2 regions of the Nonomuraea sp. B208 genome follow, and region 2 is predicted to be linked to the other one. Evidence: riboswitches for the same ligand, from Rfam matches in the RefSeq annotation. Region 2 holds a riboswitch; the other holds the start of a gene.
The links. Region 2 has a riboswitch for cyclic di-AMP ahead of AC27IY_RS12380 (CHAP domain-containing protein). Riboswitches for the same ligand answer to the same signal wherever they lie in the genome.
Positions count from the first base shown of each region.

Region 1: another riboswitch for cyclic di-AMP. It lies ahead of AC27IY_RS25440 (C40 family peptidase); the one in region 2 lies ahead of AC27IY_RS12380 (CHAP domain-containing protein).

Region 1 is NZ_BAAJOU010000023.1:331,433-335,636, forward strand. It holds gene AC27IY_RS25430 (NYN domain-containing protein) at 1-553, shown strand, start outside; gene AC27IY_RS25435 (C40 family peptidase) at 694-1,620, shown strand; cyclic di-AMP (ydaO/yuaA leader) riboswitch at 1,939-2,104, shown strand; gene AC27IY_RS25440 (C40 family peptidase) at 2,178-2,714, shown strand; gene AC27IY_RS25445 (RNA-guided endonuclease InsQ/TnpB family protein) at 3,005-4,204, shown strand, end outside.
Region 2 is NZ_BAAJOU010000014.1:372,229-376,432, reverse strand. It holds gene AC27IY_RS12395 (GlxA family transcriptional regulator) at 1-35, shown strand, start outside; gene AC27IY_RS12390 (FBP domain-containing protein) at 41-547, opposite strand; gene AC27IY_RS12385 (TetR/AcrR family transcriptional regulator) at 616-1,188, shown strand; gene AC27IY_RS12380 (CHAP domain-containing protein) at 1,194-1,871, opposite strand; cyclic di-AMP (ydaO/yuaA leader) riboswitch at 1,886-2,027, opposite strand; gene AC27IY_RS12375 (LLM class F420-dependent oxidoreductase) at 2,226-3,095, opposite strand; gene AC27IY_RS12370 (iron-containing redox enzyme family protein) at 3,113-4,204, shown strand, end outside.

The sequences.
Region 1 (4,204 bases), on a different contig from region 2:
CCTGCAGGACGCCTCGGCCGGGCTGCGCAGGGAGCTCGGCCTGCCGGCCACCATCAGCCGGCCCGCCGACTCGGTCGCGGCCCACCCCGGCGAGCGGCCGGGCGTGCGCGGCGTGCCCGCGCGAGCGCTGGCCGACGACGACCCGCAGCTGCTCGACCAGCTCCTCGCGATCCCGCAGATCCACCTCATCATCGACGGCTACAACGTCACCAAGACCGGCTACGGCACGCTCACCCTGGCCGACCAGCGCAACCGGCTCATGACCAACCTCGGCGGGCTGGCCGCGCAGACCAGGGTCGAGGTGACCGTCGTCTTCGACGGGGCCGAGCTCAACGCCCCCGTGCAGGTCGTCGCGCCGCGCGGGGTGCGGGTGCTCTTCAGCGACCCCGGGGAGATCGCCGACGACCTCATCCGGCAGCTCGTCCGGGTCGAGCCGCCGGGGCGGGCCATCGCCGTCGTGTCCTCCGACCGCGAGGTGGCCGAATCGGTGCGGCGGATGGGAGCCAGACCGGTTCCGTCTGCTCTGCTGTTGCGCCGGCTTGGTCGCGCCTAGATTACGAATTTAAGGTTTTACCCATTGAGGTGAGACCTCACCCGCCACTTCTGTACTATTCGCCCCAGATGTTTACCCTGGGAGGCGACGCAGTGAGGTTTGGCCGGGTACCGGTGGCCGCGGGGATCGCGTTCGGACTGGTGCTTACTCCCACCGGGGCCGCGATCGCCGATCCCAAACCCACGCTCGCTCAGGCCAAGGCCAAGCTGGAGAAGCTCAACGACAAGGCGGACAAGGTCGTCGACCGCTACAACACGGCCACGGAGCGGTACAAGAAGGCGAAGTCCAGCTACACGGACCTCGACAACAGCTACAAGCGCAAGCTGGCCACCGTCGCCGACCTGCGCGCCCAGGTGATCAGCATGGCCGTCGACAGCTACCAGCTCGGCGGCGACGTCACGTCCCTGCCGGGCTTCCTCGGCGCCGACAACCCCGACGACTTCCTCGCCCGCCTCGCGCTGACCGGCCAGATCTCCAAGGAACGGGCCGAGAAGCTGAGCGCCTTCGACCGGGAGAACCGCGGGCTCAAGACCGAGCGGGACAAGGCGGAGAAGGCCCTGGAGGCGGCCGACAAGGAGCGCGACGGGGTCCAGAAGGAACGCGCGGAGATCCTCAAGCTGATCGCCCAGCAGAAGAAGCTGCTGGAGAAGCTGAACGCCTACAACCCAGGCAACCCCAACAGCACCGGCATGAAGTACACCGGCTCCGCGTCGGGCAACGCGGCCTCGGTGCTGCGCTTCGCCTACGCGCAGATCGGCAAGCCGTACGTGTTCGGCGGGACGGGCCCGGGCGGCTACGACTGCTCCGGCCTGACGCAGGCGGCCTGGCGGGCCGCGGGGGTCTCGCTGCCGCGTACGACGTGGCAGCAGTGGGCCTGGGGGGCGAACCGCCGGGTGAGCCTGGACGCGCTGCAGCCCGGGGACCTCATCTTCAGCGAAGGACTGGGGCACGTCAGTATCTACGCGGGCAACGGGCAGATCGTTCACGCGCCGCAGACAGGCGACGTCGTGAAGGTCGTCAAGCTGTCGGCCTACGGGCGGCGGCTCGTGGGCGCCATCCGTCCCTGAGGCCGTCCGTACGTCCTCCCGCGCCGGCGACGCGGTGCCCTGTTATCGCAGTGAAAACTGTGACGAAAGTGACAAATCGCCCCTTACTGGACCCTGTCCTGAGAAGTGTGAGTATGGTCACATTCCGGTAACGGAGCCCGGTCGCCGAGCAGGAGTTTCGATCCTGACTCGACCCCTTGTCTGATCTTGACAAGCCGTCGTCCGCTTTGCCGATTCGTGACGTGTCGGCGTAGCTTCTGGCGTCGCGGTGACACGCCATGTCGCCCGCAGAATCCGCCGGTCGCCTCCCGTACATCCCCATGAGAAAAACCTCGACGGGGCGGCGACCTGCCGAATCCGTGCAGCCAGGAGGCACGGAGCCGGGGAACCACCGATCCCCCTCCCTAGGGGATCAGGGGTGAATCGGCGCTGTTCGCACGCGCCGTAGGGCTACTTCCAGGCCCGAATCCGTCAGCTAACCCGGTAGGCGTTCGTGGAAGTCTCAAGGAGAAATCCTGTCTACCTCCCCGCATAACCCCCGTCTGTCCCGTCTTGCCCTGAGTGGCGCGGCGCTCACCATGACCGTGACGGCCGGAGGTGTGGTCCTCCACGCCCCGGCGGCTCAGGCGGCGACCACGAGCGACGCGGCCACGACCTCCACGACCTCGGTGCAGACCAGCACGAAGTCGTCGAAGTCCGCCAAGGCCGTCAAGACCGCCAGGTCGGCCAAGGCGCGCAAGGTCGCTCGGCAGCAGGCGAAGGCTCACCGGGCCGTCGCCGTGGCCAAGAACCAGATCGGGGACCCGTACCGCTACGGCGGCACCGGCCCCGGCTCGTTCGACTGCTCCGGACTCGTCCAGTACGCCTGGAAGAAGGCCGGAATCAGGCTCCCGCGCGTGGCGAGCAGCCAGTTCGCCCGCACCCGGACGAAGGTCTCCTGGAAAAAGCTCAAGCCAGGCGACCTGATGTTCTTCAACGGGCTCGGCCACGTAGGCATGTACGTCGGCAAGGGCAAGATGATCCACTCGCCCAGGACCGGCGAACGGGTACGTATCGACAAGCTGAGCGGATGGCGTAAATCGTCGTTCGTCGGCGCGGTCCGTCCCGGTATGTGACCACAGCCCCGCCCCGATCCCCGTACGGGATCGGGCGGGGCTGTCGCCTTTTCCCACCCCGGGCACCCGTCCGGCCCGGCTACCGGAACCGTCGGCTTCACCTCCGGCCTTCGGCCCGGAGGTGAAGCCGACCAGCTCGCTCTCTTGCAGCCGGGGCCAGGCGCTTGCCGGTGGCCACCGGATGCCGGATCTTCGTCACGAAGAACAGATGCGGGTGCAGCACGAAGACGGAATGCCCGCCGGACCTGATATCGCTGCACTCGCCCATGACCCAACCGTAGGATTACCCAGTGCAGCTGCGGTACTCCTTTCGGATCGACCCGACCCCCGGCCAGCGCCTTGCGCTCGCGCGGGCGTTCGGGTGCGCCCGGGTGGTGTTCAACGACGCGGTCGCGCTGCGCAATCACGTCCACCAGCAGGGCTTGCCGTTCGTCACCGACGCGGAACTGTCCCGCCTGGTGATCACCCAGGCGAAACGGACACCGCAGCGCTCCTGGTTTGGCGAGGTGTCTGCGGTGGTGCTTCAGCAGGCGCTGTCCGACGCCTGTGCGGCGTTCCGGAACTTCTTCGCCTCCAGGTCCGGAACGCGCAAGGGGCCCGCGCTGGGGCCGCCGCGTTTCCGGTCGCGCAAGGACAACCGGCAGGCGATCCGCTTCACCCGCAACGCGCGTTTCGCTATCACCCCGGCCGGCAAGCTGCGGCTGCCGAAGATCGGTGATGTGGCGGTGTGCTGGTCACGCAGCCTGCCGTCCGAGCCCTCTTCTGTCACCGTGGTCAGGGATGCCGCCGGGAGGCATTTCGCTTCTTTCGTGGTCGAGGCCGCCCAGACTCCTTTGCCCGCGATCGAAGCCGAGACCGGGATCGACCTGGGCCTGACGCATTTCGCGGTGCTGTCGGGCGGACGGAAGATCGACAGCCCGCGGTTCCTGCGCCGAGCGGAGAAGAACCTCAAGCGGGCGCAAATTGCCCTGTCACGCAAGGAGAAAGGCAGCAAGAACCGGGCCAAGGCCCGGGTGAAGATCGCCCGCCGGCATGCCGAGGTCGCCGACGCGCGCCGCGAGTTCCACCACCAGTTGTCCACGAAGCTGATCCGCGAAAACCAAGCGATCTATGTGGAGGATCTGGCGGTCAAGGGACTGGCACGCACCAGGCTGGCCAAGAGCGTGCACGATGCGGGCTGGGCATCGTTCATCGGTATGGTGGAGTACAAGGCGAAGCTGTACGGCCGGACGTTCGTGAAGGTCGGCAGGTTCTTCCCCTCCTCCAAGCTCTGTTCGGCCTGCAGAGCGTTGGCCGGGCAGATGCCGCTGGCCGTACGGAAGTGGACCTGCCCTTGCGGGGTTACCCACGACCGGGATGTCAATGCCGAGATCAACATCCGTGCCGAAGGACGTCGGATCGTCGCCGCTGGACGGAAACCCGTGCCTGAGATGGGCGGGAAGCGGAGACGGAAAACGCCTGCGGAGACCGGTGAGACCCTCTCGCCCGCC
Region 2 (4,204 bases):
GTGCCTCCTTCAGGAGCCGCGGCCCCGCGGTCTGACCGGCTCATGCGGCTCTCGCGGCCACCTTGTCCAGGAAGGCGTACAGGTTCGTCCGGGTGCGGGCGAGCTTGTCCTCCAAGGTGAGGGACTCGTCGATGACGCCGCCGCCCGCGGCCTCCCTCGTGCCGCGCAGGTAGAGGGAGCAGGCGAGGTCGGCGCACATGTACTGGCCGACGGAGTTGCCCTGACGGCCCGCCTCGCCGGTGCGGCGGGCGCTCATGAGCGCGACGCCGCCGTTGGTGTGCGTGGTCAGGCAGAGCGAGCACATGCTGCGCGCGGTGAAGCCGCGGGCCGCGCCCGAGGTCACGCGGAGCGCCACCCCGACGAGGGCGCCGTCGCGCTCGGCCACCAGGTAGGCGCGATCGGGCGCGCCCGGATCCCGCCAGCCGAGGAAGTCGAGGTCGTCCCAGGGCTGGTCGGGCAGGTCCTTCGGCACGCCTGCGCGCTTGGCCTCACCCTTCGAGCAGTTGATGAGGGACGCGCGGATCTCGCGCTCGGTGAGAGGTCTCATGAGCGGCGAGGCTAGTTTCCTTAATGCTATTATGCAAATGCTTAAAGGCTTTAAGTGATGGAGGGCGCGTGGCACGAGCGGGACTGACCGCGGAACGCCTGACCCGGGCGGCGGCGGAGCTGGCCGACGAGCTCGGCTTCCACAACCTGACGGTGTCGGCGCTCGCCCGCCGGTTCGGCGTCAAGCCCGCCGCGCTCTACTCCCACGTCAGGGACGCCCAGGAGCTGCGGGTGCGGGTGGCGGTCCTCGCCCTGGCCGAGCTCGCCGAGCGGGCCGCCGCCGCCCTCGCCGGCCGCGCCGGCAAGGACGCGCTGGTGGCCTTCGCCGACGCCTACCGCGGCTACGCCAAGGAGCACCCCGGCCGGTACGCCGCCGGACAGATCGAGCTCGACGACGAGACCGCCTACGCCAGCGCCGCCCGCCGGCACGCCGAGATGACCAGGGCCATCCTGCGCGGCTACGACCTGCCCGAGCCCGCCCAGACCGACGCCGTGCGCATGCTGCACAGCACCTTCCACGGTTTCGTCAGCCTGGAGACGCAGGGCGGTTTCGCCCGCACCCCGCGCGAGGTGGACGTGTCCTGGGCGCGGACCCTCGACGCCCTCGACGCGGTGCTCAGGAACTGGCCGCCGGAGGAGTGAGCGGGTCAGGCGGCGTAGTTCGGGTAGCCGTAGCCGACGACCTGGGAGGTCGGGCGGACCCGCTCCTCGACCTTGCCGTTGCCGGTGTTGCCCTCGATCGTGGAGATCGTGCCGTCGCCGTTGTCCTTGACGACGAAACCGACGTGGTTGATGGCGCTCAGGCTCTTGCTGCCGCTCCAGGAGAAGAACACGACGGCGCCGGGCTTGGCCTCGGTGCCCCAGCGGTCGTTGGCGGCGAACCACTTGGCGTGGGCGACGGTGTAGGCGTCCCAGCCGACCTGGGTGCGGGCGCCGGTCTGCTCGCCGACCCAGGAGACGAACATCGAGCACCAGGGGGCGTCCAGGTAGGCGTTCCTGTTGCCGCCGTCGCGCTGGACGGTCTCGCCGGCGCGGGCCGAGTCGGCGTACCACTGCTGGAACTTGGTGCCGCCGCCGTCGGCGTTCTCGGACGTGCCGACCTGGGCGCGGGCGAGGTCGAGGACCTGCTGGGCGGTGACGTTCACGCGCGCGTCGCGGTTGCTGACGCCCTGCTGGGCGGCGGCGGCCGCGGGCTGCGCGGGGGCGCTGTCGGCGGCCGCGGTCACGGCGGCGGTGGCGCCCAGGGCGGAGACGGCGAGGGCCCCGCTCAGCGCCAGCTTGGCGGCGTTCAGCTTGGGGGCACGGATGAAACGGCTGATGGCCATGAGGGGCTTGCTCCTTTGCGCTTCCATGCCGCTTACCGGGTTAGCTGACGGGTTCGGGCGTGCGGAAGCTGCCCTACGGCACGCGGACGTGCCGATTCACCCCGGTCGAGAACGGGTCCCCGGTTCCGCCAGTGGCGGATTCAGCGGCCGCGGGCATCGGACGCCCGCGGTGGGAGTGGGATCGAACATGGCGTCCGCGAGGCGGACGCGGGCGAGCGCGGCCCGGTGGTCACTCGCTCTGAGGCTGAGGTCGCGGCCACGCTCACTGGACGGTACAACACCCCCCTGACCTGCGTAATTCCCCGGTCACGAAATCCCCATGAGGGGCGGCGAAGGTAACGCGCGGGTGTGCTCTCAGCCGCGTCCCAGCCCGAGCGCGGCGGCGGCCTCCTCCAGGGCTTCCAGGTGTCCCTCGACCGGGCCGAGGCCCGCCCCCATCGTGTTGATCGAGAGGTGCGTCGCGCCCGCCTCCCGCCAGCGCCCGGCGAGGTCCGCCAGCGCCTCGGCGTCGCCCGTCCACCCCGCCCGGCCCTCCATGCCGAGCCCGGACGGGTCGCGGCCGGCCTGCGTGGCGGCCTCCTCGACCATGGCCTTGGCCTGGTCGAGCTCCGGCCCCGGGGACATCTGGGGGAACCAGCCGTCGGCCAGCCGCCCCGCCCGCCGGTAGGCCGGGGGCGACTGCGCGCCGAACCAGACCGGGATCGGCCGCTGCACCGGCAGCGGCGCGAGCCCGGCGGCGCTCACCCGGTGGTGCTCGCCCTCGAAGGTGACCGTCTGCTCGCACCAGAGTTTGCGCATCAGCGCGACCTGCTCCTCGATCCGCTTGCCGCGGGTGCCGAAGTCCGCGCCGAGCGCTTCGTACTCGACGTGGTTCCAGCCCAGCCCCACGCCCATGCGGAAGCGTCCGCCGGTCAGCAGGTCGACCTCGGCGGCCTGCTTGGCGGCCAGCACCGTCTGCCGCTGCGGCAGGATGATGATGCCGGTGACCAGCTCCAGCGACGTCAGCGCGGCCAGGTAGCCGAACATCACCATCGGCTCGTGGAAGGTGGTGTGCACGTCATAGGGGCCGCTCCAGCCCTGGTGCACGGCCGGGTCGGCGCCCACGACGTGGTCGTAGGCGAGCACGTGGCGAAAGCCCAGCTCCTCGACGCGCCGGCCGTAGGCGCGTACGGCGCCCGGGTCCGCGCCGATCTCGGACTGCGGGAAGACGACACCGATCTGCATGTGTGGCTCCTGTCATCGTGATCTTCCCTCCCATCATCGCGGTCCCGCCGTGCCCGGCCCGCGACCGCCGCGCTGCCCGGCGCGCCCGGTTTGGACGTGAGGGCCCCGGGCAGCGGAGCCGGATGCACCTGCCCGCCGCCCGCGGCCCCCTCACCGCCGAGCTCTTCGAACGCCTCGCCGGGCCGCCCGCCGACCTGGACCCGCCGCCGGCGACCCCCGGCCCCTGCGCCACGGCCCTGGCGGACGGCGACCTGCAGCTCGCCCTGTTCGCCTGCTACGAGCTGCACTACCGAGGCTTCGTCGGGGTGGACGACCGCTGGGAGTGGCAGCCGTCGCTCCTGGGCTTCCGGCGCGAGCTCGAACGCCGCCTGGAGGCCGCGCTCGCGGACGCCGTGCCGCGTCCTGAGCCGGTGCCGCCCCAGCAGGTACGCCGCGCGCTCAAGGAACTGGTCGCCCACGACGAGCAGCAGGGGCCGGGCCTGGCGGCGTACCTCCAGCGCGAGGCCGACCTCGACCGGTTCCGCGAGTTCGTCGTCCACCGCTCGATCTACCACCTGAAGGAGGCCGACCCGCACACCTGGGGCATCCCGCGCCTGCACGGCCGGCCCAAGGCCGCGCTGGTGGAGGTCCAGTCCGACGAGTACGGCGGCGGCAGGGCCGAGCGCATGCACGCCGAGCTGTTCCGCACCACCATGACAGCCCTGGGCCTGGACGCCTCCTACGGCGCCTACCTGGGCCGGGTGCCGGGCATCACGCTGGCCGTCTCCAACGTCATGTCGCTGTTCGGGCTGCACCGCCGGCTGCGCGGCGCGCTGGCCGGGCACCTCGCCGCCCTGGAGATGACCTCGTCGCTGCCCAACCGCCGCTACGCCACGGCCCTGCGCAGGCTCGGCGGGGACGCCGAGGCCACCCGCTTCTACGACGAGCACGTCCAGGCCGACGCCGTGCACGAGCAGATCGCCGCGCACGACCTGTGCACCGGCCTGGCGACGCAGGAGCCGTCGCTGACCGGCGACATCCTGTACGGCGCGGCGTGCGCCCTGGCCGTCGAGCGGCTGTGGGCGGAGCACGTGCTGGGCCGCTGGGAGCAGGGCGCGACCTCGCTGGAG